DNA from 2 places in the Luteococcus peritonei genome. Region 1 is predicted to be linked to the other one. Evidence: riboswitches for the same ligand, from Rfam matches in the RefSeq annotation. Region 1 holds a riboswitch; the other holds the start of a gene.
The links. Region 1 has a riboswitch for cobalamin ahead of mutA (methylmalonyl-CoA mutase small subunit). Riboswitches for the same ligand answer to the same signal wherever they lie in the genome.
Positions count from the first base shown of each region.

Region 2: linked by a shared signal. The riboswitch ahead of ABD073_RS01420 (hypothetical protein) and the one ahead of mutA (methylmalonyl-CoA mutase small subunit) in region 1 are both predicted to bind cobalamin.

Region 1 is NZ_BAAAIX010000035.1:16,261-31,940, reverse strand. It holds gene ABD073_RS15170 (EcsC family protein) at 1-213, shown strand, start outside; gene meaB (methylmalonyl Co-A mutase-associated GTPase MeaB) at 288-1,313, opposite strand; gene scpA (methylmalonyl-CoA mutase) at 1,423-3,609, opposite strand; gene mutA (methylmalonyl-CoA mutase small subunit) at 3,606-5,528, opposite strand; cobalamin riboswitch at 5,664-5,908, opposite strand; gene ABD073_RS15150 (hypothetical protein) at 6,019-7,353, shown strand; gene ABD073_RS15145 (DUF6918 family protein) at 7,424-7,855, opposite strand; gene ABD073_RS15140 (dicarboxylate/amino acid:cation symporter) at 8,033-9,244, shown strand; gene ABD073_RS15135 (glycoside hydrolase family 3 N-terminal domain-containing protein) at 9,314-11,701, opposite strand; gene msrA (peptide-methionine (S)-S-oxide reductase MsrA) at 11,865-12,479, opposite strand; gene ABD073_RS15125 (TSUP family transporter) at 12,489-13,256, opposite strand; gene ABD073_RS15120 (polysaccharide deacetylase family protein) at 13,275-13,886, opposite strand; gene ABD073_RS15115 (uracil-DNA glycosylase) at 14,112-14,798, opposite strand; gene ABD073_RS15110 (MFS transporter) at 14,795-15,680, opposite strand, start outside.
Region 2 is NZ_BAAAIX010000003.1:72,883-88,562, forward strand. It holds gene ABD073_RS01375 (ABC transporter ATP-binding protein) at 1-324, shown strand, start outside; gene ABD073_RS01380 (hypothetical protein) at 330-1,892, shown strand; gene ABD073_RS01385 (response regulator transcription factor) at 1,938-2,543, opposite strand; gene ABD073_RS01390 (sensor histidine kinase) at 2,540-3,649, opposite strand; gene ABD073_RS01395 (ABC transporter permease) at 3,646-4,404, opposite strand; gene ABD073_RS01400 (ABC transporter ATP-binding protein) at 4,401-5,339, opposite strand; gene ABD073_RS01405 (ECF transporter S component family protein) at 5,388-6,218, opposite strand; gene ABD073_RS01410 (ABC transporter ATP-binding protein) at 6,215-7,810, opposite strand; gene ABD073_RS01415 (energy-coupling factor transporter transmembrane component T) at 7,807-9,021, opposite strand; gene ABD073_RS01420 (hypothetical protein) at 9,024-9,626, opposite strand; adenosylcobalamin-variant (AdoCbl-variant) riboswitch at 9,739-9,811, opposite strand; gene ABD073_RS01425 (class I SAM-dependent methyltransferase) at 9,825-10,466, opposite strand; gene truA (tRNA pseudouridine(38-40) synthase TruA) at 10,463-11,296, opposite strand; gene trmB (tRNA (guanosine(46)-N7)-methyltransferase TrmB) at 11,293-12,066, opposite strand; gene ABD073_RS01440 (DUF2087 domain-containing protein) at 12,327-12,869, shown strand; gene ABD073_RS01445 (DsbA family oxidoreductase) at 12,883-13,617, opposite strand; gene ABD073_RS01450 (SRPBCC family protein) at 13,731-14,195, shown strand; gene ABD073_RS01455 (elongation factor G-like protein EF-G2) at 14,363-15,680, opposite strand, start outside.

The DNA of each region.
Region 1 (15,680 bases):
GCCACCATGATGGTCAACAAGGCCATCGGCTTCCGACTGCTGAAGAGCGTCGGCGGCGGTGTGCTGTCCAAGTTCGGCAAGGGCGTGCCGGTCGTGGGCGGCGCCGTGGGTGGCGTGCTGGACGGCTACATGATGAACAAGATCGGCGAGCAGGCGCTCAAGGAGTTCCCGCGCGAGGCGGCTCGTGCCGCCAACGAGGGAAGCACCCTCTGACGCACCGCTGAGCGCGATGAGGCCCCGGAGACATCGTCTCCGGGGCCTCGCCATGTGTGTGGGACGGGCAGCCCTCAGCCAGGCAGCTCGCCGCGCGCCCAGTCCATCTGCGGCACCTGTCGGGCGTAGTCGGCCAGGAAGTCGCCGGCTGCCTCCATGGCGCTGGTGCGCCCGGCGCGCACATCCTCCTCCAGCCTGGCCCGCAGGTGGCGCAGGTGTTCGGTGGAGCGCATCGAGTCCAGCAGGGTGGCCTCCAGCTGCGAGGCCATCCAGACCACCTGCTGCTCGGCGCGGTGTCGGCCCAGGCCGACGGTCTCGTCCAGCCAGGCACGGTGCTCCAGCACGGCCTGCCAGACCTCCTGCAGGCCGATGTCCTTGAGCGCGGAGCAGGTGAGCACCGGCACCCGTCGCCCCTCGTTCTGCGAGGTGACCAGCTTCATGGCGATGCCCAGCTCGCGCGCGGTCACCCGCGCCTCGCCGGCATTGTCGCCGTCGGCCTTGTTCACCGCGATCACGTCGGTGATCTCCAGGATGCCGCGCTTGATGCCCTGCAGCTGGTCGCCGGAACGGGCCAGCGCCAGCATCAGGAAGGTGTCGACCATGCCGGAGACCGCCACCTCGGACTGCCCGACGCCCACCGTCTCGACGATCACCACGTCGAAGCCGGCGGCCTCCACCACCAGCATCGCCTCGCGGGTGGCGCGCGCCACGCCACCCAGGTGGTTGCCGCTGGGGGAGGGGCGGACGAAGGCCTGGGGGCTCTGGGTCAGCTCGCCCATCCGGGTCCGGTCGCCCAGCACGGAGCCGCCGGTGCGGGTGCTGGACGGGTCCACCGCCAGCACCGCCACCTTGTGGCCCTGTGCGATGAGCAGCTGGCCCATGGCATTGATGAAGGTGGACTTGCCGGCACCGGGAACGCCCGAGATGCCCACCCGGACCGCGTCGGTGCCGGTGGTGGACAGCTCGGTGAGCAACTGGCGGGCCAACGGCCGATGGGCGGGCAGCCTGGACTCCACGAGCGTGATGGCCTGCGCCACGTGTGAGCGGGAGCCGGCCTTCACGCCCTCGACCAGGGCGGGGACGTCGAACTTGCGGGGCATTCGGCACAACCTTCGGTTCGTTGCGGGTGGAAAAGCCTCGGGCGGCCCGAGAAGGACTCGGACCGCCCGCGGCGTCTAGCGACTCGTCATGCGGTGCATGGGAGACCTGTCAGGCGTCCAGCACCTTGCGCATCTCCGCCAGCAGACGCGTGGCGGCCTCCGGGATGTTGGTGCCCGGGGGGTAGATGTCGATCGCACCGGCCTGGCGCAGCTCCTCGAAGTCCTGCTCCGGGATCACGCCACCGACGACGATCAGGATGTCGGAGCGCCCGAGCTTGTCCAGCTCGGCACGCAGCGCGGGCACCAGGGTGAGGTGGCCGGCTGCCAGGGAGGAGACGCCCACCACGTGCACATCGGCCTCGTTGGCCTGGGCGGCAGCCTCCTCCGGGGTCTGGAAGAGCGGGCCCACGTCGACGTCGAAGCCCAGGTCGGCGAAGGCCGTGGCGATCACCTTCTGGCCCCGGTCGTGGCCGTCCTGGCCCATCTTCGCGATCATGATGCGCGGACGACGGCCCTCGGCCTCCTCGAAGGCCTCCACCTGCTCGTGGGCCTCGGTCATCGCATCGGAACCGGCTGCTTCCTTGGAGTACACACCACTGATGGTACGGATCTGGGCGGTGTAGCGGTCGAAGACCTTCTCCAGCGCGTCGGACATCTCGCCGACGGTGGCCTGCGCGCGGCCGGCGTCGATGGCCAGCTTGAGCAGGTTGCGCTCCGGATCGGTGGGATCCGGGTTGGCAGCGGCCCAGGTGAGCTTCTCCAGGGCGGCCTGGGTGGCCGCCTCGTCGCGCTCCGAGCGCAGCTTCTCGAGCTTGGCGATCTGCTGCGCGCGCACCTGGTTGTTGTCGATCTTGAGCACGTCCAGCGGCTCGGGGTTCTCGAGCTGGTACTTGTTCACGCCGATCACCGGCTGGCGGCCGGAGTCGATGCGTGCCTGGGTACGGGCCGCGGCCTCCTCGATGCGCATCTTGGGGATGCCCTGCTCGATGGCCTTGGCCATGCCGCCGGCCTGCTCGACCTCCTGGATCAGCGCCCAGGCCTTGGTGGCCAGCTCCTGGGTGAGCTTCTCCACGTAGGCCGAACCGGCCCACGGGTCGACGACGCGCGTGGTGCCCGACTCCTGCTGCAGGAAGAGCTGGGTGTTGCGGGCGATCCGCGCGCTGAAGTCGGTGGGCAGCGCGATGGCCTCGTCGAGCGCATTGGTGTGCAGCGACTGGGTGTGGCCCTGGGTGGCGCCCATCGCCTCGACGCAGGTGCGGATCACGTTGTTGTAGACGTCCTGCGCGGTCAGCGACCAGCCGGAGGTCTGCGAGTGGGTCCGCAGGCTCATCGACTTCGGGTTCTTCGGGCCGAACTGCTTCACCAGGCGGGCCCAGAGCATGCGCGCCGCACGCATCTTGGCCACCTCCATGAAGAAGTTGGTGCCGATGGCCCAGAAGAAGCTCAGGCGCGGGGCGAACTGGTCGACGTTGAGGCCCACGGACTCGCCGGCGCGGATGTAGTCCACGCCGTCGGCCAGAGTGTAGGCCATCTCGATGTCGGCCGTCGCGCCGGCCTCCTGCATGTGGTAGCCCGAGATGGAGATCGAGTTGAACTTCGGCATGTTCGCGCTGGTGAAGGCGAAGATGTCGGAGATGATCCGCATCGAGGGCAGCGGCGGGTAGATGTAGGTGTTGCGAACCATGAACTCCTTGAGGATGTCGTTCTGGATCGTGCCGGCCAGCTGCTCCGGCTTCACCCCCTGCTCCTCGGCCGCCACCACGTAGAGGGCCAGGACCGGCAGCACGGCGCCGTTCATGGTCATCGAGACGCTCATCCGGTCCAGCGGGATGCCGTCGAAGAGCTGGCGCATGTCCAGGATCGAGTCCACGGCCACGCCCGCCATGCCGACGTCACCGGTCACCCGGGGGTGGTCGGAGTCGTAGCCACGGTGGGTGGCCAGGTCGAAGGCGATGGACAGGCCCTTCTGGCCGGCCGCGAGGTTGCGCCGGTAGAAGGCATTGGACTCCTCCGCGGTGGAGAAGCCGGCGTACTGCCGGATGGTCCACGGCTGCGAGGTGTACATCGTCGCGTAGGGGCCGCGCAGGAAGGGCGGGATGCCCGGCATGGTCTCCAGGAAGTCCATGCCCTGGTAGGCGTCCTCGGTGTAGAGGTGCTCGACGGGGATCTGCTCCGGCGTCACCCACTGCTCGGACTGCGGGCCGGCGGCCAGCAGCTCGGCGAACTGCTGGGCGGCGTCGGCCGGGACGGACTGCGTGCCCAGCGGCACGGAGTCGAAACGGATCTGTTCGCTCACTTGGAGACTCCTGACGTCTCGAGGCCCGCGTCGGAGACGCCGAGGACCTTCAGGGTGGAACCGAGGAGCTCGACGACGTCCATGCCCATGGCGATGGTCCCGTCGATCACCTCCCCGGCCTCGGAGGCGGCCTCGCCGAGCTCCTTCACGTTGCCGGCCAGCAGCACCTTCTGTGCGCCGGCCTCCTTCAGGGCCTTGGCGACGGGAAGCGCCTGCTCGGCGTAGACCTTCGCGCTGGAGCACAGGCAGGCCACCGGGGTGCCAGAGGCCTTGAAGGCCTCGACCACCTGCTCGACGCTGCCGCCCTCCACCTGCGGCGTCGCCAGGCCGGCGACGTGGAACAGGTTGGAGGCGAAGCCCTCGCGACCACCGAAGTCACGGCGGGTGCCCAGGCAGGCGAGGAAGACCTTCGGGGCGTTGCCACGGGCCTTGACGGCATCGCGCATCGTCTCGAAGACCTCGGAGTCGCGATGCCAGACCACGCCGCCGCGCTGCGGAGCAGCGGGACGGGGCTTGGCCTGGACCGGCTTCTCCTCGGGGTTCGGGAACTCGCTGACGCCGGTGATCGGCTCCTTGCGGCTGGCCAGGCGCTTGGTGCGCTCGGCGATCACGGGGGCGAGCAGCTCGACGGCGTGGCCGTCGGCGACGGCCTTGGCCATGCCGCCGTGCGCCTCGACGTCGCCCAGCACCACCCAGCCGGCCTCAGCCAGCTTGGTGGTCAGGCTCTCGACGTACCAGGAGCCGCCGGCCGGGTCGTTGACGCGACCGATGTTGGACTCCTCGGCGAGCACCACCTGCGTGTTGCGGGCGATGCGGCGGCTGAAGTCACCGGGCAGGCCCCAGGCGGTGTCGAAGGGCAGCACGCTGACCGCCTCGGCGCCACCGACGGCGGCGGCGAAGACGCTGATCGTGCCGCGCAGGATGTTGACATAGGGATCGTCGCGGGTGATGTCGCGCCAGGAGGTGACCGCCTGCTGGCGGGCGCCGCGCAGCGACTCGGTCACACCGAAGGTCTCGCCGACCTTGTTCCAGCAGGTGCGCAGGGCACGCAGCCGGGCGATGGTGGCGAACTGGTCGGTATTGGCCGAGACCCGGAAGTTGATGGTCTCGAAGGCGTCGTCCACGCTGACGCCCTGCTCCACCAGGGCCCGGACGTACTCGACGCCGGTGGCCAGGGCGTAGCCGAGCTGGTGCACGTCGCCGGCACCGGCGTTGTCCCAGATGGTGGCGTCCACGACGATGGCACGGCTCTTCGGCATGCCCTCGAGGCGCTTGACCCAGTCGGCCAGGCCGGACAGGTCCGCCTCGCCGCCGTTCAGCGCGGCCAGACCGATCGGGTCCAGGCCCAGGTTCAGGCTGAGCTGGTCCTTGGGCTTGCCGGCCTTCTCGTAGATGCCCAGCAGGGCCTCGGCGGCAGCCTTCTGGTCGGTGCGGCTGGAGACCTCCACCTTGACCAGGTCCAGCAGGACGTCGGCCAGGTTGTTGGAGATGTCCTCGGCGCTCACGGCGTCGGGGTCGACGCGGAACCACAGGCTGCTGCAGCCGCGCTCGAGATCCTCCAGGACCGCCTTGCGGGTGTACAGGGTGTCCGGGTCCTCGTGCAGCGCGCGCACGTCCCAGGCGTCCATCTCACCGCTGCGCACCGTGGTGCCGCGGGTGAAGGGGGCCACGCCGGGGGCGCCCAGCTGCTCGGGGGCGTCGGCCAGGGTGTAGACGGGCTCGATCTCGATCCCGTCGACGGTGGTGGTGCGCAGCCGCTTGATCGACTGCTCACCATCGAGTTGCTTGTCTTCGGGTCGCCCGCGGTTCAGGACCTTGGCGACGGCATCGCGCCACTGGTCCATGTCCGGCTTCGCGAAGTCGCCGGCGAGGGTCAGCTCGCTTGCGCCCCCGCGGGCATCCGGCTCGGTCGTTGTCATGCAGACTCCTGCTCCGATGAGGTTGTCGCCCACCGCGTGGTGCGGCGGGCCTGACGGTGCGGCTCCTCGGCTCGACTCGTGGCGTCGCGGGATCACCCTGCAGGACTGGTCCCGTCACGCCGTGCCCCGCGACTGGCTGCCGCGGCGCCGCTGGCAGGTCTTCGGACTCATGGGCACTTCGCCATCGGGCGACTTCCTCGGAGCGCCGCTTCCCAGGCCGTCGTCGGCCCAGTGCTGCCGCCGGTGGCGTGCGATCACTCGCATGCCGGACGGGCGTTCCTCGTTCCCATTCACCGCTGCGGGACAGTTCCGGACTTGCACCGGATTCCCTCTTGCGACGACCTGTTCGCACAGGCCGAACCAGCACTGCCAACCCTATCGGGGGTGCTTCGCGCGGGGGCAAGGGGGGTGAGAAATAGCGGGATGTGGTCAGACCAGGATCACGAGCATGGACTAGCGATTAAATGAGAATCATTATCTAATAGTCGCCATGACACGAACCCATCTCCATCCCGGCCTGGCCGTGCTCGCCGGCGCCATCCTGGCCGCCCTGCCCGTCGCTGCTGCAGCGGCGCCCCACCGTGCTGCCGACGGCACCGAGCAACAGGTCAACCGCACCACCGAGGGGGACCAGTACTTCCCGGCCGCCGCCACCAACCGCCACGGGCTGCGCCTGGTGGTCTGGACCGACACCAGCCAGCTCGCCAGCCACCACCATGACCACGCCGACGACCATGACCACGGCACCGGGCATGACCACGGCGAGGAGCCGACGGGGCAGACCCGCGTCGTGGCCCGGCTGCTGGACCAGGCCGGCCGCCCCTTCGGTGACGAGATCCCGCTCGACGAGGGCACGCCCGGCAACCAGCAGTACCCCGCCGTCACCGCCCTGGACGACGGTTCCTTCGTGGTGGCCTGGCTGCGCTCGGCGGGGCCCTCGGCCAACCAGGTGCGCACCGTGCGCCTGGGCCGTGAGGGTCGGCTGGGGACCGCGACCACCGTCTCCCAGCACGCGACCCCGGTGCAGTTCGCGCCCGCGATCAGCTCGCTGCCGGGCAACCGCTATGTGGTGGCCTGGACCGGCGCCGGCTCCGACAGCCCCTCCGCCTGGGACGCCAAGGCCCGCGTGATGGACCTGCGCCGCCCCCGCACCGACGAGTTCACCCTGAACCGCACCACGGCGGACAAGCAGTCCCGCCCGGCCCTCGCCCGCACCGCAGGCGGCTTCGTGGCCGCGTGGACCGATGCCTCCGGCCTGTCCGTCGGCCAGGGCACCGGGGTGCGCGGCGCCCTGCTGGACGCCAAGGGGCGCTTCGCCACGCCCGAGCGCCAGCTCGACGAGGCCGCACCCGGCAACCAGGGGCGTCCCTCGTTGGCCGTCGGACGCGACCAGGGCATCGCGGTCGCCTGGGAGGACGTGACCAGCCCCGGCCGTGACGGCTCGGGCGGTGCCGCCGTGGTGCGCCTGTTCGACCGTCGGCTCGCCTGCGCGGGCCCGGAGCGGGTGCTCAGCTCCATCACCACCGGCAACCAGCAGAAGCCCCGGCTGACGGCACTGCCGCGCGGTGGCTACGTGGCGGTCTGGGAGGACGGCAGCAGGTCGGCCGACGACCCGGTGCACCTGGCGGTGTGCTCCCGGGAGCTCTCCGCCCGCGGCCTGCCGCTGGGCCGGGACCGACTGGTCAACCTCTCCACGCAGGACAACCAGCAGCAGCCGCTGGTGACCGCCGGGCAGCGCGGCGGTGTCCTGGCGGTCTGGACCGACGAGAGCCATGCCGGTCCTGACACCGAGGCCACCCGTGTGGTGGCGCGACGGCTCGCCTGAGCCCCGGGACGACGACGCCCCGCACCCGAGCCGGGTGCGGGGCGTCGTGCGTCGTGCGTCGTGGCGACGGTCAGCCGACGAAGGGCTTCAGGGCCTCGGCCAGGCGGGGCAGGGCCTCCTCGACGTAGCCCTTGGCCTTGCCTCGGATCGGCTTGTACAGCTTGGCGATGGCGGCATTGTCGGGGCTGGCGGCCTTGGCGTCGGCGACGGCCAGCAGCGAGTCGGCGACCTCGCCGGAGCGGCTGGACAGGTAGGCGCCGAAGTCCTGCTCTCCCTTGGCGTCCCAGTAGGGCTGCAGGGCGGCGGCGATGTCGGGCAGCATCGCGTCGGTGGCCTTGGGCACGATGCCCTCCTTGGCCTTCTTGGCGCTGGCATAGGCGCCCTTGAGGGCCATGCCGGCCAGGCCGGACTTGGCGTCCACCTCCTGGTCCACGACGGCGGCGATCGCCTGCACCACCTGGGGGCGCTTGGCGGGATCCAGCAGCGAATCGGTGAAGCTCATCAGTTCGTCCTTCTGTCAGAGGGGGAGTGGGACCGACCCCTCCAGTCTGGCAGGTCGCGCCCGTGGGCACCGGGCGACGGTGCGGCGGCGGCCCGGACCGGCACCGCCCCCCGGCGGTGCAGAATGTCACGTGGGCATCCCCTGACGCCGTGAACTTTTGCCCCTAGCATTCGCTGCATGGCCGAACCATCTCGCCCGAAGCTGGGCCTGCTCCCCAAGATCCTGATCGCCATCGTCCTGGGCATCGTCTGTGGTCTCTTCTTCCCTGACTGGCTGGTGCGCGTCTTCGTCACCTTCAACGGCCTGTTCGGCAACTACCTGGGCTTCATCATCCCGCTCATCATCCTGGGGCTGATCGCTCCCGCCATCTCCGAGCTCGGCGCCGGTGCCGGCAAGTGGCTGGCGATCACCACCGCCATCGCCTACGGCTCCACCCTGTTCGCCGGCTTCATGGGCTACGCGGTCTCCATGGCGCTGCTGCCGCGCCTGCTCGAGGGCAAGAAGGTGGTCACCGACGTCACCAACCCCGAGGACGCCCTGCTGGCGCCCTACTTCAAGGTGGAGATGCCGCCCGCCATGGGCGTGATGACCGCCCTGCTGCTGGCCTTCGTCATCGGCGTGGCGCTGACCGCCATCAAGGGTGATGTCATCCACCGTGGCCTGGTGGAGTTCCGCGAGATCGTCGAGCTGGTCATCGTGAAGACGTTCATCCCGCTGCTGCCGATCTACATCTTCGGCATCTTCTGCAACATGACCGCCGCCGGCGAGGTGTGGAACGTGATCACCACCTTCCTGGGCGTGATCGTGATGGTCTTCTGCCTGACCGTCATCCTGCTGCTGATCCAGTACTGCGTCGCCGGCGCCATCGCGCACCGCAACCCGCTGACGATGCTCAGGACGCTGCTGCCGGCCTATGCCACCGCTCTTGGCACCTCGTCCTCCGCGGCCACCATCCCGGTGACGCTGCGCCAGACCATCGCCTCCGGCGTCTCCGAGCCGGTGGCCTCCTTCGTGATCCCGCTGTGCGCGACGATCCACCTGGCCGGCTCCACCATCAAGATCACCTGCTTCAGCCTGGCCGTGATGATCCTCTACGGCATGCCGATCCACACCGGCACCATCATCGGTTTCATCATGCTGCTGGGCATCATGATGGTGGCGGCCCCGGGCGTGCCCGGCGGCGCCATCATGACCGCGACCGCGCTGCTCACCAGCCAGCTGGGCTTCAACGAGGCGCAGGTGGGCCTGATGATCGCCACCTACATCGCGATCGACTCCTTCGGCACCGCCACGAATGTCACCGGCGACGCCGCGATCGCGCACGTCGTGGACACCCTCACCGGACGCAGCAACCGCGGCACTGCGACAGCCGGGACCGCAGCCGCCTGACCCCCGTACCCACAGGGCGCCCGCCCCCGGAGAGATCCGGGAGCGGGCGCCCTTGCATGCCATCGGGCGTCACCGCCGGGAAATGGTGCCCTTCCAGTTGAGGCCGAAGCCGAAGCGGTAGGTGTTGCCCGCCGAGTCGCGGTAGGGCGCCATGTCCTCGCCGACGTCCTCGGCCTGGGCCTCCACCGCGTCCATGTTCCGCGGGCTCGTGATGGGCAGCCGGCCCGTGGGGTTGTGGAAACCGAGCATGGTGTCGATGAGCGCACGGTCGCTGACCGAGTAGCCCACCACCAGGGCGTCGACCTTCCGCTCGAACTCCGCCGGGATGAAGCTGGTCTTCGCCTTCACCGCGACGACCACCGGGATCTCGCGGCCGGTCCGCTTCTCGACCTTCTTGACGGCCCTGACCGCATTGAGGGTGGCGGTCAGGTCATACTCGTTGCCGATCCGGGAGGTCCGTCCGAAGTAGGAGCGGTTCTCCTGGCTGCCGTCGGGCAGGATGTCGCCCGCGATCGAGACTTTGCGGACGTTCTTGCCGATGGCGGTGTACGGCTTCCACTGCAGCGAGAGCGGGTAGAAGGTGCCGTCCTTCGTGAGGCCCGCACCGGTGAAGTTGTCGCCGTTGTCCGGCCCCCGCATGCCCACCAGGACCATGTCCACCGTGCTCAGGTCGGGCTGCTCGTAGCCCACGACATTGCCCTTCAGGTCGGTGATCGGGGTGTCGGTGAGCACCTGCTTGAAGTACTGCTTGGCCACCGCCACGTCGAGCATCGGACCGGTCACGTCACTGGTGGACTGCGAGAAGACGCTGGGGAAGCCGTGTTGGATGGTGCTGGGGATGTAGACCGTCTTGTTGCGGTACTTGGCCAGCGGGGACTTCTTGATGGTGCGGTTCGCGTTCTTGAGCATCACGACGGAGTCGAGCTGCGCCTGGTAGCCGCGCTCCACCTTGTCGGCGCTGGCCACGACGGCCTTCGAGCGCGCCAGGTCCAGGTAGGGGTCCTCGAAGAGCCCGGGGGCGAAGAGCATCCGCAGGATCCGCTCACCGGACTGGCGGAAGCGCTCGTCGGCGCTGATCGGGTTCCTGCCGGCCTCGAAGTCCTTCTGCCACATCTGGTGGGCAGCCAGCACGGGCAACTTGTTGTTGTTGCCGCCGAACATGTCCAGACCGGCCTTGAGTACGGCGTAGTGGCGCTCCTCGACGCTGGCGGACTCCATGCCCCAAGCCATGCCGAAGCGTGAGTTGGGGTCGGTGTAGCCGGTGGTGACGCCCCAGTCGGTGCAGATCACGCCGTCGTAGCCGGCCTTGCGTGCGATGTCGATCTTGGTCTTGTCATAGGCCGAGCCGACGCGGTTGCCGGTCAGTGGCGAGCCGTCCTTGGCGATGGCGATCGAGTAGGAACTCATCATCGACATCGAGTCCTTGGCCGCCGTGAAGGGGACCAGGTGCTCCTCGAAGTTGTCCCCGGGGTAGACGGCGTACTTGCCGGCATTCATGTGGGCCTCGCGGCCACCCTCTCCGGCGCCGTCTCCGGGGAAGTGCTTGATCATGGTGTTGATCGACTCGGAGCCCCAGCCGGTGGCGCGCCCGCGCTCGTCGTAGCTGTCCTGCGAACCGTCGACATAGGCCTTGGCCATGGCGGCGGTGTGGGCCGCGTTCTCGCCGAAGGTGCCGTCGACGCGCAGCCACCGCGGTTCGGTGGCCAGGTCGATCTGCGGACCGAGCGCGGTGGTGATGCCCATGGCGCGGTACTCGGCCGAGGAGGTCCTGGCGAAGTCGAGCATGGTGCTGGTGCGGAAGGTCGCCGACAGGCCCAGGTTGGAGGGCCAGCGCGAGATGTCGGTGCCGGCCGCGTTGTAGGCGGAGTCGCTGGCCGCGGTGGAGCGCGGGTCGGAGGAGAAGTTGACCGGGACATAGGGCATCCCGGGCGCGGCCTGCGCCTCGGCGTAGGCCTGCATCTGGTTGACCCAGGTGACATTGGCCGTGACGTCGTTGGGGCCGGCATTGAGCACATTGCGCAGCTGGTCCTCCTTCAGGTACTTGCGCTGCGCATCGCTCAACCCGGCCGCGGCATCGCGCTCGTGAGAGCTGAAGAGCATCAGCCCGGCGATCTGCTCCTTCCTGAGCTCACCCGACAGGGCCTTCGCCCGGGCCGCGACCGGCTGACGCCAGTCCTCCCAGGTGTCGAGTTGGCGGTTGCCGTTCATGTCCTTGAAGCCGAGCAGCCCGGCCGAGGTCCTGACCTCCAGGATGGTGACACCGCTGGAGGGGGAGTAGCTCAGCCTGGGGCCGCCGGGGTTGTCGACCTGTACGAAGCTGGTGCGGCCGTCGCTCAGGGTGCGGGTCACCAGGCCCGACGGGGCGCCGTGCGCCGGCGCCAGGCCGGCGCCCAGGGCGAGCCCGGTGGTGGCGAAGAGCGCAAGGCAGGTCCGGAGGGACGGTTTGGGAGAAGGCATGGTTCTTCCTTCTGGCCCGGGCCGGTGCCTGCTCCGTCGCAGGCGCTGTGAGGCGGTCCGGGCGCGTGGGGTGGCACCAGCCTGCCGCCCGGCTTTGCCGCAGGGCAAGGATTTCGGCCCAAGATCTACCAAATGGTCAGTGGCCGCCCGGAGGGAGACCGGCTCAGCCGCAGGTGACGCCGGTGGCGTGCACCGGGCAGTAGCCGTTGGGGTTGTGCTCCAGGTACTGCTGGTGGAGGTCCTCCGCGAAGTACCACTGCGGCGCAGGCTCGACGGTGGTGGTGATCGTCCCGTAGCCGGCGTGGGTCAGGCCCTGCTGGAAGCCGGCCAGGGCCTCACGGGCCTGGGCCTCCTGCTCCGGGGAGGTGGTGAAGATGGCGGAGCGGTACTGCGGGCCGACGTCATTGCCCTGCCGGTCGCCCTGGGTCGGGTCATGGTTCTCCAGGAAGACGGCCAGCAGCTCGCGGTAGCTGGTGCGGCTGGGATCGAAGACCACCCGGACCGTCTCGGCATGACCGGTCAGGCCGGTGCACACCTCCTCGTAGCTGGGATTGCGGTTGCTGCCGCCCATGTAGCCCGCGGCGGTGGACAGCACGCCGTCGGTCTGCCAGAAGAGCTTCTCGGCACCCCAGAAGCAACCCATCGCGAAGTAGGCCACCTCGCTGCCCGGGAAGTCCCGCTCCAACGGGTCACCGAAGACGCGGTGATGGAAGGGCATGGCCAGCTGCGGCTCGTCGTGGTCGGTGGGGACGGGGACGGCGCGGCGCTCGAAGAACATGGCGCAAGGCTAGCTCGCCGCCGCAGGAGCGAAGGCCTGCCAGCCCAGCCACAGAGCCAGCCCGAAGCCGGCCAGCCCGATCGCCCAGCGCAGCAGTTGCTGCGGCAGCCACTGCTGCACCGTGGGCCCCAGCCGCCCACCGACATAGCAGCCCACGCCGGTGGCCAGCGCCGCCCACCAGTTCACCGGGGCGGCCAGCACGAAGACCAGCGAGGCGGCCAGGTTCGAGCAGCCCAGCAGCAGGCTCTTGAGCACCATCGAACGGTCGAAGCCCACCGTGTTGGTGAGCAGGGCCAGCGCCAGGAAGACCACCCCGGCGCCCGCACCGAAGTATCCGCCGTACAGGCAGGTGAGCACCAGACCGGCCAAGTAGGCCCGTGGCTGGTCGCGCTCGCCGCCGCGCCGCGCGGTGATCGCCGGCTGCGCCAGCAGCAGCGCGGAGGCCAGCGCCACCAGGAAGGGCACCACCCGTTCGAAGCCCTCGTCGCCGCCGAGCAGCAGCAGCCCGGCACCGATCCCGCCGCCCACCAGCGCCACCGCGCCGTCACGGACCAGCCGAGAACGGCCCAGCGGCAGCAGCTGCCCGCCGGCCTTCATCGTCGAGCCGACGCCGATGGCCAGCACGCCGAGGGTGTTGCTGACATTGGCCGTGACCGGCGACAGGCCCACCGCGAGCAGCGCCGGATAGGTCACCAGGGAGGCCAGCCCGGTCAGGTAGCCGCACAGCCCGCCGCCGACGCCGGCCAGTACCAGCAGCACGATCTCGAGGGGGCTCACCCCACGAACCTACGCCCGTCAGTGGCGCGGGTAGACCGTCCCGGCCTTCGTGGACCCCAGCAGCTGGCTCACGGTGACCAGGGTGTAGCCCTGCTTCTGCAGGCCGTCGATGATCGCCGGTGCCGCCTTCACCGTCCACGGGTGGATGTCGTGCATCAGGATGATGGAATTGCGGCTGGCGCGCTGCAGGGTCAACTTCGAGATCACGGGCGCGGTGTCGTGGCCGGCCACCCAGTCCTCGGGGGAGTTGTCCCAGACGATCACCGACAGCCCTTCCGCGCCCACCACCTTGTCGGTGCGGCTGGTGCGGGCCGCATAGGGCGGGCGCATCAGGTGCGGGCGGCGGCCGGTGATCTGCTGCAGCACGTCGTCGGTGCGCTTCACCTCGTCGGCCACCTGGGCATCGGACAGGTCGCTGATCGGCTTGTGGTCGTACGTGTGGTTGGCCACCTCGAAGCCCTGCGCAGCGGCCTGCCGCACGATCTCCGGGTGGGCCTTGGCGGCATTGCCGAGCATGAACAGCGTGGCGCTGGCATGCCGGCTGGTGAAGGCCTTGAGCAGCTCCGGGGTGTGCTCGCCGGGGCCGTCGTCATAGGTCAGGGCGATGCACTTGAGCTTGCGGCAGTCCACCGGCGCGTCCGCCGCCGGTGTGGTGACCGGTGTCGCCGTGGATCCGACGTCGAGCCGGCCGGGGCGGGGGCGCTCGACGTGGCGCCCACCGACGTCCTCGCGGCCGGCGGCGGGCCGGAGACGCCATCGGTGCCGGCCGCGCAGGCGGTCAGCGGGAGCAGCAGGAGCAGGGCGGTCGTGGCGCGACGAGGGGACAGCACGCGCGAAGGTTACCGCTGCGCGGGTTCAGCCCAGCTCGGGGAGCCGCCAGTCCACCGCTTCGCCACCCTGGGCGGCCAACAGCTCGTTGGCGCGGCTGAAGGGTCGCGAGCCGAAGAAGCCGGAGCGGGCGGACAGCGGGGAGGGGTGGGCGCTGGCGATGACGGGCACCTCGCCCAGCATCGGGGTCAGCGACTGGGCGTCGCGTCCCCACAGGATCGCCACCAGGGGACCGCCGCGCTCCACCAGGGCCTCGATGGCGCGCTGGGTGACCGGCTCCCAGCCCTTGCCGCGGTGCGAGGCGGCAGCACCCGGGCGCACCGTGAGCACCCGGTTCAGCAGCAGGACACCCTGCTCGAACCAGGCCGTGAGGTCGCCGTGGACCGCGGGCTCGATCCCCAGGTCCGAGTGCAGCTCGGCGTAGATGTTCTGCAGGCTGCGCGGCACCGGGCGCACGTCGGGCTCGACGCTGAAGCTCAGGCCCACGGCATGGCCCGGGGTGGGATAGGGGTCCTGTCCCACCACCAGCACCCGCACCTCGGACAGCGGCCGGCTGAAGGCGCGCAGCACCCGGTCGCCGGCGGGCAGGTAGTTGCGGCCCTCGGCCACCTCGCGGCGCAGGAAGTCGCCCATGGCGTGCACCTGCTCCTCGACAGGGGCCAGTGCCTCGGCCCAGTCGGGGGCCACCAGATCGGACAGCGGCTTGGCAGTCATGGACGTCCTTCCACGGTGACAACGTCGGGCCGCTCGCGCGGCATGGACCAGGACCAGGCGGCACCCACCAGCAGCAGGGCACCACCCACGGCGAAGGCGGCGCCCAGGCCCAGGGCGTCGGCCAGGGCGCCGGCGGCCAGCGGGCCGATGATGGCGCCCAGGTCACTCATCATGCTGAAGACCGCCACCGGCGCACCACCCCGGCCACGCGTCACGTCGCCCACCGCGGCGGTGGGTGCCGTCGAGTGGGCGGCCGAGCCCAGGCCGTAGACGCACAGCACCGCCACCAGCACCCAGATGCTGGGGGAGAAGGGCATGGCGATCGCGGCGACGCCGGTGAGCAGGCCCGCCATGATCATCATCGGCCGGCGCCCCACCGTGTCCACCCGTCGGCCCACCGGCCCCAGCGCCAGGGTCTGCACCACGGCGGCCAGGGCGAAGCTGATGCCGGTCCACGACGGCGTGCGGTGCAACCCCTCGACCACCAGCACCGGCACCAGTGAGGATCTCACCCCGAAGGACTGCCAGCCCTGCGCGAAGTTGGTGGCCAGCGCGGCCCGGTAGCGCACGTCGCCCAGCGCCTGGGCCAACGGCATCTGCTCGGTGCTCTGGCCGGAGGCCTCGCGCTCGGGGCGGGAGAGCAGGGCCAGCCCGACGATGCCGGCCAGGCTCAGCGTGGCGGCGTAGACGAAGAAGGGGGCGGTCAGCGAGATGGCCGCGAACAGGCCGCCGACGGCCGGCCCGGCCATGCCGCCGATCAGGAAACCGCCGGAGTAGAGGGCGCTGGCCCGCCCCCGGCGCGCGGGGTCCACCACGCGCAGCAGCAGGGTCATGGCGGCGACGGTGAACATGGCCGAGCCGATGCCACCCACGGCGCGCATC
Region 2 (15,680 bases), on a different contig from region 1:
GTGCACAACCCGCGCCTGCTGGTGCTCGACGAGCCGTTCGAGGCGGTCGACCCGGTCTCCGGGCAGGCGATCCGGCAGATCCTGCGCGACTTCGTCGCCGGGGGCGGCACCGTGGTGCTGTCCAGCCACGTGATGGAGCTGGTGGAGAGCCTGTGCGATGCCGTGGCGGTGGTCTCCGCCGGACGGATCCTGGCCGCCGGCACCGTCGAGCAGGTGCGCGCCGGGCGGAGCCTGCAGGAACGTTTCGTGGAGATGGTCGGCGGCGGGCGAGCGGATGCAGGAGAGGGGCTGACATGGTTGGGACACTCGTCCGCCTCAAACTGAGGCTGATGTCGCGCGCCCTGCGGGGCAAGGCCGTGCTGATCCTGGGCGCGGTGCTGGCAGGGCTGTACCTGCTGGGCGCCTTCGCCGTCATCGCCGGCGGCCTGTTCCTGCTGCGGGGCGAGGCGCTCGACCTTCGCGGCGGGCTGACCACCGCCGGTTTCGCAGCCCTCACGCTGGCCTGGCCACTGACCACGCTGGTGGTGGTGGGCTCCGACCAGACCCTCGACCCGGGACGCTTCGCGCTCTACCCGGTGCGGGCACGCCAGCTGCTGCCCGGGCTGCTGGTGGTGGGCCTGGTGGGCCTGGGTGGGATCTTCACCTGCGCCTGTGCGCTGGCCTACGTGGTGAGCTGGTCTGCCGACGCCGGCCAGATGGCCGCGGCCGTGGTGGGCGCCGTGCTGGGCGTGCTGACCTGCGTGCTGCTGGCCCGCACCCTGACCAGCTGGTTCTCCAGCGCGCTCACCAGCCGCCGCTACCGCGATTCCGCCGCGCTGGTGCTCGGCCTGTTGGGCATGGTCTTCGGTGTCGGCGCCCAGTTCCTCGGCCGCTGGGTGCAGGCTGCCGACCAGGTGGCCGACCGGGCCCGGGCGATGGCCGGTGCGCTCGGTTGGAGCCCGCTCGGGTGGGCCTGGTCGCTGCCCTGGGCGGTGGGACGTGGTGACTGGCTGGCCGCGGGCCTCCGGCTGGCGCTCGCCGCCGGCCTGGTGGTGCTGCTCTGGTGGGCCTGGGGGCGGGCCCTGGATCGCGCGCTGGTCAGCCCGCTGGAGGCACGCAGCGGCGGGGGCAGGGCCAAGGAGCACGGCCTGGCCGACCGGCTGGTGCCCACCGGCCCGGTGGGTGCGATCGCGGGACGTTCGCTGCGCTACTGGCGACGAGACCCTCGCCACCTGGTGCAACTGGCCAGCGTCGCGCTGATGCCGGTGCTGATCGCCGCCCCCGTGCTGGTCAACCAGGGCGACTCGATGTCGATGGGTCGTGGCGTGCTCGCCTTCCCGGTGGGGGCCATGATCGTGGTGATGGGCATGGTGGTGGCCCAGGAGATCGGCTACGACGGCAGCGCCCTGTGGATGGAGATCTCCGCCGGGGTGCGGGGCCACGAGGACCGGCTGGGCCGGCTGGTGGCCTGCGCCTGGCTGCTGCTGCCGCTGGTCCTGGTGATCGACCTGGTCTTCCTGGCGGTGAGCGGCTACTGGTCCGAGGCCCCCGCACTGGTCGGCGCCTCGCTCGGCGCGACGCTGGCCTGCGCCGGGGTGGGCAGCGTCACGGGCGCGCTGTGGCAGGTGCCGCAACCGCCGCCCGGCAACGGCGGCCTGGCCCGCTCCTCCGGTGGAGGCGTGGCCGCACTGCTGATGTCGCTGGCCAGCATGGTGGGCGGGCTGGTGGTCAGTGCGCCGGTCTGGCTGCCCGCCCTGCTGCAGGATGCGATCGGCCACTGGGTCGGCTGGGCGCTGCTGCCCTGGGGGTTGGCCTATGGCTGTCTGGCCTGCTGGCTCGGCATCCGGTGGGGTGGCTCCCTGCTGGAGCGGCGCTGGCCGGAGGTGCTGCGTGAGGTGACCTGGACCGGCTGACGGTTCCTGACCCGCCTCGGCACCGCCAGGCATGGCTGTCCGCCCTCAGAGCCAGCCCTTGTCCTGGGCCTCCCGGGCGGCCTCGGCGGCACTGCTGGCGTCGGTCTTGCCGATCGCCGAGGAGAGGATGTTGCGGACCGTGCCGGGGGACAGGTGGAGCCGGCGTGCGATCTCGGGCGCGCGGTGGCCGAGCAGGGCGATGCGCAGCACGTCGCGCTCACGGGCGGTCAGTGGAGAGGCACCTCCCAGCAGCGACTCGGTGGCCAGGGTGGGGTCGACCACGCGCAGCCCGGCGTGGACCCGCCGGATGGCCTCGGCCAGCTCGCAGGCCGGCGAGTCCTTGACCACGAAACCGCAGGCTCCGCCGTCGAGTGCGCGACGGACATAGCCCGGCCGTCCGAAGGTGGTCACCACCAGCGCCCTGACCCCCGGGGCGGCGTCGGCGAGCTCGGCGATGACCTGCAGGCCGTCGCGGCCGGGCATCTCGATGTCGACCAGACAGACGTCGGGGGCACTGGCGCGGACGGCGGCGAGCACCTCGTCGCCGCGACCGACCTGTGCGACGACCTCGAGGTCGGGCTCCAGGCCGAGCAGGGTGGCGAGGGCCTCGCGGAACATGGTCTGGTCGTCGGCCAGCAGCACCCGGATCACAGCTGCACCTCCAACCTGGTGCCGCGCCCCTCGGGGCCGGCATCGATGGTGAGCCGGCCCGCGGCGGCCTCGACGCGCTGGCGGAGGCCGGAGAGCCCGTTGCCCTCGCGGCCGCGCATGCCTCCCCCATCGTCGCCGACGACCAGGCTGGAGGGGCCGAGCACCACGACGCAGTGGCCGGCGCCGGAGTGACGCACGACGTTGGTGACGGCCTCACGCAGCGCCCAGGCGATGACGGTGCGGTGACGCGGGTCCACCACGGCGGGGTCCTCGGGCAGGTCCCCCGTGATGCCGGCCCCGTCGAGCGCGGACCGGGCGGAGGCCAGCTCGTCGGCCAAGGTGGGGACCCGCAGTCCGACAACCGTCTCGCGGACCTCGACCAGGGCGGAGCGTGCCAGCGACCTGATCTCGGCCAGCTCGGTGCGGGCCCGCTGCGGATCCGCGTCCAGCATCCGCTCCGCCACCTCGGTCTTGACGACGACCAGGGTGAGGGAATGGCCGAGCAGGTCGTGGACATCACGCGCGACCCGGTCACGTTCCCGGGCCAGTTGCAGCGCGTCGCGGGCCTGGGAGTACTTCGCATCCTTGTCGCCCACCACCCGGCTGAGGGTGCTGATGGAGATCACCGAGACCAGCACGATCCCGAAGAAGGACCAGTTGCCGAACTGCCCCCGCGCCAGGGGCAGGCCGACGGCGGCCGGCAGGAGGGCCAGTGCGAGCGGCAGACCGGCCTGCAGGGGCAGTGTGTAGATGGCGAAGCTGGCCAGGAAGGGCGTCATGGCCAGCGCATCGAGACCGATCACCGGCACCGTCGCCAGCGACAGGAGGAGCAGGCCGGCGAGCCAGGCCCCCGACACGGGATCGAGACGGCCCTCGCGGCCCGAGCCCCACTGCCGGTCCATGCCCACCGTGAAGGCCGCCCCGAAGCTCACGACCAGTGCGACGGTCACGGCGCGCTGCCAGGGGGCGTGGGGCGCCTGGACCGCGCTGATGAGCGGTCCCGTCAGGAAGACCAGCCAGACGGCGGCGAAGAGCCAGCCGTAGCGCGACCAGGGACTGGGCAGGCCTTCCGCAGCATGCTCGGGCCCGGTGGGCAGGGGGCTCACTGCCGATGACGGCTGCGCCGCACCAGCAGGATCGCCAGCCCGGCGAAGACCAAGAGCCATGCGGCCACGTTAGCGGTAGGGATCCACAGCGACTCCTGCTGCAGCGACCCGTCGCGCGCCAGCACCATCCCGTCGGTGAGCGGCCGGCGCGCCAGCTGCGAGACGCCGTACAGCGGCGTGAGGCGGGCGAGGGTGAGCATCGTGCCCGACAGGGGCATGAAAAGGCTGCCCAGGAAGGCCAGGATGACCAGTGAGCCGCTGGCCGCGCCGGCCGCCGAACGGGACCTCAGCCCCAGCCCGAAGCACAGCCCGTACAGGGAGAAGACCACGGAACCGAGCAGCGCGAGCAGGGCGCTGAGCAACCAGACGCTGGCCTCGGCCCGTGCCCCGGTGGCGGCGCCGATCGTGTAGATCAGCGCCACGGGGAGGGCCGCGATGGTGATCGCGGAGGCTGCCTTGACCATCACGAAACCGCGGTCGGTGAGCGGGGTGAGGCCGAGCTGGCGCCCCCAGCCGAGCATCTTCTCGGTGGCGGCGGCCGCGCCGACCGACGAGGTGGCGGTCACCGCTCCGTACATGGCCATCGAGATCATGATGTGGGCCGCGATGTTGCCCCGGCCGACGTCCTGCTCCGCGTAGGACTGGGTGGCCCCGAAGACGACATACATGAAGGCCGGCAGTGCGACGGTGAAGAACAGGCCGATCCGGTCGCGGAACTCGCGGAGCAGTTCGTAGCGGTAGTAGGTGGGATTCATCGCGTGGCTCCGCTCAGGTCCTGGCCGGTCAGTTCGAGGAAGGTCTGGTCCAGCGATCCGCGCGAGACCTCGAGCTCGCGGCCGCCCAGGTCGAACAGGGCACGGGCGACCGCGTCCGAGTCGTGGCACCGGACGGTCAGCCGAAGGCCACCGTCGGGGGCCTGGCTGGCACCCGTGTCCAGCACGCCGGGCATGGCCCGCACCGCGGCGCGGGCCTGGTCCGCCCGCGCGGGGGAGAGGTCGGCGGAGACCGTGCGGGCGCTGGTGCTGGCCCGCAGCTCCGCGGTGCTCCCGTCCGCCACCACCTTGCCGTGGGCGACCAGCACGATGCGCTGGGCGAAGGCCTCGGCCTCCTCGAGATAGTGGGTGGCGAAGATCACCGTCCGCCCGGACTGCGCATCGCGGTGCATGGTCTGCCAGAACTCGTGGCGCGCGGAGACGTCCATGCCGGCGGTCGGCTCGTCGAGGACCAGCAGCTCGGGCGACGGGAGCAGGGCCAGCGCGAAACGCAGCCGTTGCTGCTCGCCGCCCGAGCACTTCAGCACCCGGCGGCCGCGCAGCGGTTCCAGCCCGGCACGCGCGATCACCTCGTCGACACCCAGGTGCCGGCGGTACATCGACGCGACCAGCCGAACGGTCTCCTCGACGGTGAGGTCGTCCAGCAGGCCCCCGGACTGCAGGACGGCCGAGACCTTGCCGTCGAGGACGGCCTGCCGGGCGCCGGTCCCGAGCACGCGGACGCTCCCGGCGCTGGGTTCGGTCAGGCCCAGGACCATGTCGAGGGTGGTCGTCTTGCCGGCCCCGTTCGGTCCGAGGAAGGCCACGATCTCACCGCTGCGGACCACCAGGTCCAGGCCGTCCACGGCCACGACGGGATCCGAGGCGCCCGGGAAGACCTTGCGCAGGCCGGACAGTTCGAGGACTGGCGTGTTCATGGCACCCACTGTGCCGCCCGGCCTGCCCCCCGGGGCGATGGTCAAGCGTCAGTGCTTCGACGTGACACCTGTCACCCGGCTCTCCCCGGCCTCGACGAAGTGGGCGGTGCGGGCCGCGCGTCGCAGCACCCGCAGCAGGGGAGCGCCCAGTGCCCCGATCAGCACCGCATTGCTGATCGCGCGCCCGGCATCCCAGGCCATCGCGGTGGCCAGCTTGTAGAGGGCGAAGACGTGCAGGTTGCGCAGCGGCCCGGCCGCCGGGTCGAAGGAGAGCTGGGTGCCGTTGCCCAGGTTGAAGGGCCAGAAGGCGAAGTCCATCACCCAGCCGTAGCCGAAGCCGGCCACGAAGCCGTAGGCCGCCAGCAGGGCCACCTCCGCGGCGCCGCGCAGCCGCGGCAGCAGACCGGCGCCCAGCCCCACGAAGCCCGCGGCGATCATCTGGTAGGGCAGCCAGGGCCCGACGCCGCCGGTGAGCAGCGCGGAGGTGAACAGGGTGGTGGAGCCCAGCACGAAGCCGAAGCCGGGCCCGAAGACCCGCCCGGCCAGGATGATCGGCAGGTAGACCGCCTCCAGGCCACCGGTGCCGGCACCCAACGGCCGCAGCACCGCGCCGACGGCGGTGAGAACGCCCAGCATGGCCAGCGCCTTCACGTCCAGGTCATTGCTGGTCAGCTCGCTGAGCACCACGGCCAGCAGGGCGGGCAGCACCAGTGCGAAGAGCAGCGGGCCCAGCTGGGCCTGGTCCAGGTGGGCCGAGGGCGGCACCAGCAGCGGCCAGGTGAAGGCCAGCAGGCCGGCCAGGGCCACCACCGCCAGCATCAGCCACTGGTGGCCGCGCACCCGCACCGCGTCGGCGCGTCGAGGCTCGGGAGCCTTCATGGCGCCAGCCGCCGCACCTCGGCGGCGGAGAGCAGCGGCGAGGGGCGGAAGACCTTGGCCACCTGCGGCGCGAAGGCCGGTGAGCTGGTGAGCACCTCGCGGGTCGGCCCGTCGGCCACCACGTCGCCGTCGGCCATCACCAGGGTGCGGTCGCAGCAGGCGGCGGCGAACTCGACGTCGTGGGTGCTGAGCAGGATGCAGCGTCCGTCGGCGGCCAGCCGGCGCAGGATGGTGCGCAGCTGCTCCTTCATCTCGTAGTCCAGGCCGCGGGTGGGCTCGTCGAGCAGGATGACGCCCGGCTCGCTGGCCAGCTGGATGGCCAGCACCAGCGCCAGCCGTTGCCCCTCGGACAGGTCACGCGGGTGGCGCTCGGGCGGCAGGTCGGCGCCCAACCCCTGCAGCAGCGCGGCGGTGGTGCCCGCGGGCACACCGGACTCGGCGTCGGCCTGGGCGCACTCCTGCTCGACGCTGTGCAGGTAGAGCAGGTCGGCGGCGCTCTGCGGCACGAGGGTGACCAGGCTGCGGGCGGTGGCCGCGTCCACCGCGCGGGGGTCCCGGCCGCCCACCACCAGCCCACCCGTCGAGGGCAGGGCGCCCTGCATCGCCCACAGCAGCGAGGACTTGCCGGCACCGTTGCGACCCATCAGGGCGGTGATCGTGCCGGGGGCGAAGCCCACCCGAAGGTCGTTGACGGCCAGCACGTCGCCGCGCTGCACCGACAGGCCCTGCAGCTCGACGGCCAGCGCCCCGTCCGGGCCGGGGCGCCAGGGCTCGGGGGCGGGGGCGATGCGCAGTTCTTCGGCGATCACCCGTCGCCGGGCCTCGCGCACGCTCAGCGGCACCTGCTGCCAGTCGAGCCGACGGGCCAGGGCGGCCAGCGGCGGCACCACGTCGCAGCGGCCCAGCAGCTCGCGGGCCGGGCCCAGCTGCACCCCGCCGGTGCCGTCCAGCCAGGCCACCGAGTCGGCGGCCTGCATCACGCGCTCCAGCCGGTGCTCGGCCAGCACCACGGTCATGCCGACGTCGTGCACCAGGGTGGTGATGGCGCCCAGCACGTCCTGGGCCGCGGTGGGATCGAGGGCGCTGGTGGGTTCGTCGAGCACCAGCACGCGCGGCTGGGCGGCGAGCACGGCGGCGATGGCCACCCGCTGCTGCTGGCCGCCGGAGAGCTCGGTGAGCGCGCGGCCGCGCAGGTCGGCGATGTTCATCAGGTCGAGGGTCTCCTCGACGCGCTTGCGCATCGCCGCCGGGCTCAGCCCCAGCTGCTCCATGCCATAGGCCAGCTCGTCCTCGACCCGGTCGGTGACGAAGCTGACCAGCGGGTTCTGTCCCACCCAGCCCACCAGGTCGGCCAGCTCGCGGGGGCGGCAGTCCCGGGTGGAGCGGCCGTCGATGCGGACCTCGCCGGACATCGTGCCGCCGCTGAACCAGGGCACGAGCGCATTGATCGCGCCCAGCAGGGTGGACTTGCCGGTGCCGGTGCGGCCCACCACCAGGCACAGGTCGCCCTCGGGGATGGTGAAGCTGGCCTGGCGCAGCACCGGGTGCGCGGCGTCGGCATAGCTGATCGTGACCTGGTCGAAGCTGATCACAGGCTGTCCTTCGACGGTGCCGGGGTGAGCACGGCGGGCAGCGCCAGGGCCAGGGCGGTGAGCGGCATCAGCGGGTGCAGCTCGGGCCACTGCGGCGGGCTGGTGACCGGTGTCATGGCACCGGGGGCCAGCTGGAGCAGCAGCAGGCTGAGGGCGACGGCGGCCAGGCCGCAGCAGATGGCCCCGGTCTCCGCGGGAAGCCAGGGGTCGGGCCGGTAGTGGCTGATGGCCAGCCGTCGTCCTGAGATGCGCAGGCCGGCCACCACCAGGCCGAGACCCACCAGGATGCCGGCGACGCCGAGCAGCGTGGCGCCGGGGATGCCCAGCACCGCGAAGCTGCCCAGCACCATCAGCATCATGCCGCCCAGCAGGGTGGTGGCGGTGGCGCGGCCCAGCGGTTGCAGCGACAGGGTGCGCCCGTAGCCCCGCGACTCCATGGAGGCGGCCAGCTGCATGGATCGCTCGATGGAGTCCTCCAGCACCGGCACCAGCAGGCCGCGCAGGGCGCCGCGCCCCCGGCTGGTGGAGGCCCGCAGCCGTCGGGCGCGACGGACCCGCTGCCCGGACTCGATCAGCTGCGGCGCCACCGAGAGGGCGATCACCACCGCGGTGGAGATCTGGTGCAGGGCCGGGGGCACCGACTTCAGCGCCCGGCGCGGGTTGGCCAGTGCATTCGCCGCCCCGACGCAGACCAGGATGCCGGCCAGCCGCAGCGTGTCGTTGAGGGTGAAGAGCAGGGCGTCGAGGGTGACCGGGCCGCCGAAGTGCAGGCCGGCCAGCCAGTCCGGCGCGGTCCACGAGGGCAGGGTGAACAGCACGGTGCCGCTGCGCATCCGCCCGATCACCACCTGGAAGAACATCCGCATGGCCAGGATGAAACCTGCCAGCAGCAGGTAGGCGCGCACCGAGCGGGCCCAGGGCGCGCGGGTGCGGCGGGCCAGCACCACGGCCACCACGGCGCCGATGCACAGCAGCAGCATCAGCGGGTTGAGGGTGAGCGAGATGGCGGTGGCGGCGCACAGCGCCCAGCCCCACCAGGCCCACGGGTGCAGGCTGCGTCTGGGCCCGGCGCTCCTGCGGGTCTCCGCGGCCGACTCGGGCCGGGTGCCGGGCCGGCGGTCGCGCGGGTCCAGGGCAGGCTGCGGCCGGCCGGCGTCGACGCGGGGCGCCGTCGCCGGCAGCTCGCGCTCGATGCCGACCAGCCTGCTCATGCTCAGGCCTTGCGACGGCGGGCCAGCACCAGGCCCGCGATGGCGGCCAGGGCCAGCACGGCAACGGTGGTGATGACGCCCCAGGGGGTGCCCTTGCTCTCGCCAGCCGGGGCGGTGGCCTCGGCGGAGGCCGAGGGCGAAGCGGAGGCGTCGGTGGCGGCGGGCAGCGATGCGACGGCCGGCATGCTGCACTCCTTGCCGTAGCACCAGCCCTCGAGGGTGCCGGCGGCCGGGACGCTGTTGTCGGCGCCCTTCTCGCTCATCTTCCAGCCACCGTCCTTGGTGCCGAGCCAGTAGTGCCAGTAGTTGCCGTCGAACTTGGCCGGGCAGGTGGCCGGCTCGCCCTCCATGGCGCAGACGAAGCCCTTGGCGTCCTTGGTGACCTTGACGCCGGCGTCGGTGAGCAGCTGGCTGCCGGTGGCGGCCTTCTCGACGCACCTGTTGACCAGCAGCTCACCCTTGGAGTCCTGGATGGCGAGCCAGACCTTGCCCTGGTCGAGGCAGTCGGTGGCGTCGTTCATCGGGGCGGCCTGGGCGGCCAGCGGGGCGGAGGCCAGGGCGGCGAGGGCCGCGGTGGTGGCGAGGGCGGTGCGCAGGGTCTGCACGAGGGGTCCTTTCGGGTGGGCCCGCGCCTCGAGTGCCAGCGTCGGGAACCACCGGAATGACCGGGCGGTCCTCGGCTCGGCCCGCTCTCCGCGACAGGCATGATGAGTCCGAACCATGCCAGGCATTCCGACTGTGACGGCTGCGGGTCAGTCCCGGACTTGCACCGGGTTCCCCTGGACGTGGTTACCCGCCAGAGACTACTGCAGCCCTGCCGGCCGCTGCACGGTGGGTGCGGCCCCGGTTGCCACGGGCCGACGCACCTCGAGCACCCGGAAGCCCTTGTGCGAAGCCAGTCGGGTGCACTCCCAGCCCTGCTCGCCCAGCCAGCGCTGCAGCGAGTCGGCGCCCAGGTTCTTGCCCACCACCATCACGGCACGGCCCTGCGGGGCCAGCCGCGGCAGCCAGGTGAGCAGCAGCTCGTGCAGCGCCGCCTTGCCGATCCGGATCGGCGGGTTGGACCAGATCTCGTCGTAGCGGACCTCGGGATCGGCCTGCTGGGGCAGCAGCGTCCGCACCCGGTCATCGGCACCGGCACGACGGGCGTTCTCGGCGGTCAGGGCCAGCGCACGTTCGTTCACGTCCACCGCGTCGACGGTGCTGGTGGGGCACTCGGCGGCCAGGGCCACGGCGATCGGACCGTAGCCGCAGCCCAGGTCGAGCAGCCGAGCGCCGTCCTCGGGAGGGGGCAGCTCGTCGAGCATGATCCGGGTGGCGGGGTCCAGCCGGGAACCGGAGAAGACGCCGTTGGCGGTGACCAGGACGTGCTCGCGGCCCCAGATGGTGGCGCGTACCTCGCGACGCTTCTCCTCGCCCTCGGGGGTGGTGAAGTAGTGGCTCATCGCTCCTCCTCGTCCAGGCTGGGTGTCTCGTCCAGGGTGCGCACGGCGCGGGCCAGCTCGGCGCGCTCGGCCAGCCGGTGGTCGGCGGGATAGCCCACCTCCTCCAGGCACAGGCCCTTGGCGGGCATCACCGTGACGCCGTTGTGGCGCTTCGGGCTGGCCATCACCTCGGCCAGCCAGGCCTCGTCGCGGGCCCCGGTGCCCACCGCGGTCATGGCGCCCATCAGGGAGCGCACCATGGAATGGCAGAAGGCGTCGGCGACGACGGTGAACTCCACCACCCCGTCGGCGCGCCGCGCGGCCTGCAGCCCGGTCAGGGTGCGGATGGTGGTGGCCCCGTCGCGGGGCTTGCAGAAGGGCGCGAAGTCGTGCAGGCCCAGCAGCATGGTGGCCGCCGCATTGGCCCGCTCCAGGTCGAGGTGGCCGCGCAGCCCCACCACGTGGCCGCGCAGCAGCGGGTCGGGGATGCTCTCGGTGTCCCACAGCCGGTAGCAGTAGCGGCGCCAGACGGCGGAGAAGCGGGCGTCGAAGCCCTCGGGGGCCTCGCGCACCGACGCGATGACGATGTCGCCGTCTAGCACCCGGGAGAGCCGGTGCTGCAGCCGGGAGGTGTCCACCTCGTCGGCCAGGTCCAGGTGGGCCACCTGGCCGCGGGCGTGCACGCCGGCATCGGTGCGTCCGGCCACGGTGAGCTGCACGGGGGAGGCCAGCCGCAGCACCTGTGTGGTCCAGCGTTCCAGTTCTCCCTGCACGGTGCGCAGCCCCGGCTGGGCGGCCCAGCCGGAGAAGTGGGTGCCGTCATAGGCCAGGTCGAGCCGCCAGCGCCTCATGAGCTCTTCCGGTAGGTCAGGTCGTGGATGGTGCGGCCGGCCGCCAGGCCCTTGCGCTCGTACTTGGTCACCGGGCGCAGCTCCAGGCGGGGCGCCCAGCCGGTGCCCTCGGGGTCCGAGGGGTCGAGGTGCTCATTGGTCAGGCCCTCGGCGACGTCGAGCACCTCGCGCATCCACAGCGCGTAGTCCTCCCAGTCGGTGGCCAGCCGCCAGCGGCCGCCGTCGACCAGCCGGCTGCGCACCAGCTGCGCGAACTCGGGGCTGACCAGGCGACGCTTGTGGTGGCGGCTCTTGTGCCAGGGGTCGGCGAAGAAGAGCCACAGCTCGCTGATGCTGCCCGGTGCGAAGAGTCGCTCCAGACCCTGCTGGCCGTCGGCCATCACGATCCGCACGTTGTCGACGCCCTCGCGCGCCAGCTTGCCGAGGGTGTTCGCGACCGCGGGCTGGAAGACCTCGAAGGCCACCACGTTCGCCTCCGGATGGGCGGCCGCCATGGGCACCAGGGAATCACCCGTGCCGGAGCCGATCTCGACGATCAGCGGGGCCCGTCGCCCGAAGACCTCGTCCCAGTCGATGCTGGCGTCCTCGGCGATGGAGGTCTCGGTCTCGCCCTCGGACACCCGCACCACCCGGCTCTGGTTCCAGGTGGTCCAGGCCTTGAGCTGGGAGTCGTTCATCCGGGCGCTGCGGCGCACGAAGCTCACCACGTCGCGGCGGACGCGACGTTCTCCGGTGCGGCGGTGGGGCTCGAGCGGTGGCGGTGTGGGCACCGGGCAAGCCTACCGGCGACGGGGCTGGGGGCCGTCGCCGCGACGGCTGCGTGACGCCCAGTGGCCCGGGCGGAAATCCGGGTGCGCCGCAGCGGACGGTCTGGCACAGTGGTGGTGACGGCGCCGCCCGCGCCGAGCTCGCGCGAGGACCCCAGCTCCCGCGTCACGGCGAAGGGGAGCAGATCCTCGGGCACCTGGACTTGTCGTTCTCGTCCGACCGTGGTGCCGTGCTGGGGGCGTGCCCGTGGTCGAGGTGAGAGATGACTCGAGACAAGGACTTCAAGGCGCTGGTGCGCTCCCGGATGCGCGAGACCGGCCAGACCTACACCGCTGCGCGGGCCCACCTGGCCGACGAGCAGGAGGCCGGTGGTCGGGGAGGGCCCGGCGGTTCCGGCGCCACCCCGGCCCCGAGCGCCCAGCCGGTGCTGCAGGAGAGCGAGCGCTGGCGCCTGGCCCGGGAGGAGCAGGAACGCGTGGTGGGCCGCTTCGTGGGCGACGGACGCCTGGTGAACTTTCCCGCCCGACGCCGGGCCCGGGCGCACGTGCTGCTCCACCTGGCCGCCCGTTTCGAGCGCGGACGCATCTGGAGCGAGCCCGAGGTGAACCAGCGGTTGGCCGAGGTGGTGGAGGACCACGCCTTCTGGCGTCGCGAGCTGGTGGACTACGGCTACCTGGAGCGCGAGGCGGGCCGCTACTGGCTGGCCCGCCGGCTTCCGGTGCGTCCGGCGCACATGGCGCAGGAGATCCCCGACTGGGAGGCGCTCTGGCTACCGGGGCACCTGGGGCTGGGCGATCCCGCCTGAGGACCGCCCGCGATCAGGCACAGCCCTCGGGGCCGCAGGCCTCGCCCTCGGTGGCCAGCGGCGCCAGCACGGGCTGCTCGTTGGCCTGCTTCTCGCTCCACACCTGCTGCAGGGCCTGGACGAAGGCTTCGGTGGGCTGGGCGCCGGAGATGCCGTAGCGCTGGTCCACCACGTAGAAGGGCACGCCGCTGATCCCCAACGAGCCTGCCGTGGCGACCGACAACTGCACCGCCTCGTCCAGGGAGGCGTCGTCGATGGCCCGGAGGGCCAGCTGCTCCTCCATCCCGCAGGCGACAGCGGCCTCGACGAGCACCTCGTCGTCGCCGATGTCCATCCCCTGCTCGAAGTGGGCGCGCATCAGCCTCTCGTTGAGGCGACCGACCAGTCCGTCGGCCCGGTTCTGCTCGGTGGTCCGCCGGGCTGCCTGCAGCAGGCGGTGGGCGCGTCGGGAGCTGGCGACCACCAGGCTCTCGAAGTCATAGGCCAGCCCCTCCCCGGCGGCCACCTCGGTGACCTGGGCCAGCATCTGCGCCACCTGCTCGACGGGCATCTGCTTGCGCTCGGCCAGGTACTGCGCCTCGCTGCCCTCGTAGCGGGTGGGCAGCTCCGGGTCGAGCAGGAAGGAGTGGTAGTCGACCTCGAGCTGGTCGGCGAAGGGCAGCTGTGCCACGGCGGCGTCGAAGCGACGCTTGCCGATCAGGCACCAGGGGCAGGCGATGTCGGACCAGATGTCGATCTGCAGGGTCATGGCGTCGAGGCTAACGCGGCTTTGAACGTGCTACCCGCCAAGGCTGCCCGGCGCCTGATCGCGCAGGGCGAAATGGCTTGCCGCGCTGCCGCAGCCCTTGCAGTGTGGAGCCCATGGCTGACAACGAGAACGTGACCGTCTCCCGCGTCATCGACGCCCCGGCGAAGGACATCTACGAATTCCTGACCCTGCCCCGCAACCACGTGGCACTCGACGGCTCGGACATGGTGCGTGGCGCCGTGAACGGCGACCAGCGGCTGTCCGCGGTGGGCGACGTCTTCACCATGGACATGTACGCCGACAGCCAGGGTGGTGACTACCAGCGCGACAACCACGTCAGCGGCCTGGTGGAGAACAAGGTGGTGGCTTGGAAGCCGGCCAAACCGGGGGAGCAGCCCGGTGGCTGGGAGTGGGTCTACACCCTCGAGCCGCAGGGCTCCGAGGCCACCGAGGTCACCCTCAGCTATGACTGGAGCGAGGTCACCGATGCCAAGCTCAAGGCGCGCTTCCCGATGATCCCGAAGGAGGCCCTCGAGGCCTCGCTGGGGAACCTGGCCCAGGCGGTCTCGGAGAAGTGACCCCACGGACCCGGGTCCTCGGACCCGGCGTCGGTGTGGTGGGCATCACCTGGGTGCCTCCGGATGATGACCGCCACACCGACATCTGAAGAACAGCCAGTTTCCACTGGCTTGGGTACAACGCGGCAGGGCCCCGCACCCCTTGGGGTGTGGGGCCCTGCTGAATACTACGCCCTGTCGAGCAGTTTCTGCGCCAGCTGCGGCGGCACCAGCTCGTAGCCGTGCGGGCTACGACGGAAGGAGCCGCTGCCCCGGGCCAGGCCACGCAGGTCCACGGCATAGCGTTCCAGCTCGGCCACCGGGACCAGGGCCCGCAGGATCGACTGGCCGGCGCCGTCGGTGTCGGTGCCCAGCACCTGGCCCCGCCGGTTCGACAGGTCGGTCATCACCGCGCCCAGGTACTCGTCGGCCACCCGAACCTCCACCTCGTCGACGGGTTCCAGCAGGGCGACGTTCTGCTCGGTGGCCGCCTCCTTGAGCGCCTGCGCTCCGGCGGACTGGAAGGCCATGTCGGAGGAGTCCACCGAGTGCGCCTTGCCGTCGTGGAGGGTGACCTGCACGTCGACCATCGGGAAGCCGTAGACCGTGCCGCGCTCCATCTGGGCCCGCACGCCCTTCTCCACCGAGGGGATGAACTGGCGGGGCACCGCGCCGCCCACCACCTTGTCCACGAAGGCGAAGCCCGCGCCCCGCTCCCGGGGCGCGATCTCGATGTCGCAGACCGCGTACTGGCCGTGCCCGCCGGACTGCTTGACATGGCGGCCGTGGGCCTTCGCCGGCGCGATGAAGGTCTCGCGCATCGCCACCTTCACCGGCTCGGTGGTCACCTTCACTCCGTAGCGGTCGTTCAGCCGGCCCAGCAGCAGGTCGGTGTGCGCGGTGCCCATCGTCCACAGCAGTTCCTGGTCGGCCTCCACGGTGCGCTCCAGGCGCACCGTGGTGTCCTCGACCACCAACCGGGCCAGCGCCCCGGCGAGCTTGTCCTCGTCATTGCGGGTGGCGGGCTTCAGCGCGGTGGGCAGCAGCGGTTCGGGCTGCATCCAGGGCTCCACCAGAGCGGGGGAGTCCTTCGCGCTGAGCGTGTCGGAGGTCTCGGCGTGCGAGAGCTTGGCCACCAGCACGATGTCACCGGAGATGGCGACGTCCTTGGTCTTCAGCTCCAGGCCCACCGGGAAGGCCAGCGGGCCGATCTTCTCGTCCTCCTCGTGGCCCGGGTGGTGGGCGTCCTCGGTGCCGGTGAAGACCTCGCGGTGCCCGGCGACGTGCACCACGTCGTCGGTGCGCAGCGTGCCGGAGTAGATCCGCACCATGGACTGCCGGCCGGCATAGGGGTCGGAGGTGGTGCGGATCACCTGGGCCACCAGCGGGCCGTCGGGATCGCAGCCGATCTCCACCAGGTCGGTGCCGTCCACGGTGGTGATGGTGGGCATCGCCTTCTCCGCCGGGGTGGGGAAGCCGTTCTCCACCAGCCGCAGCAGTTCCTCG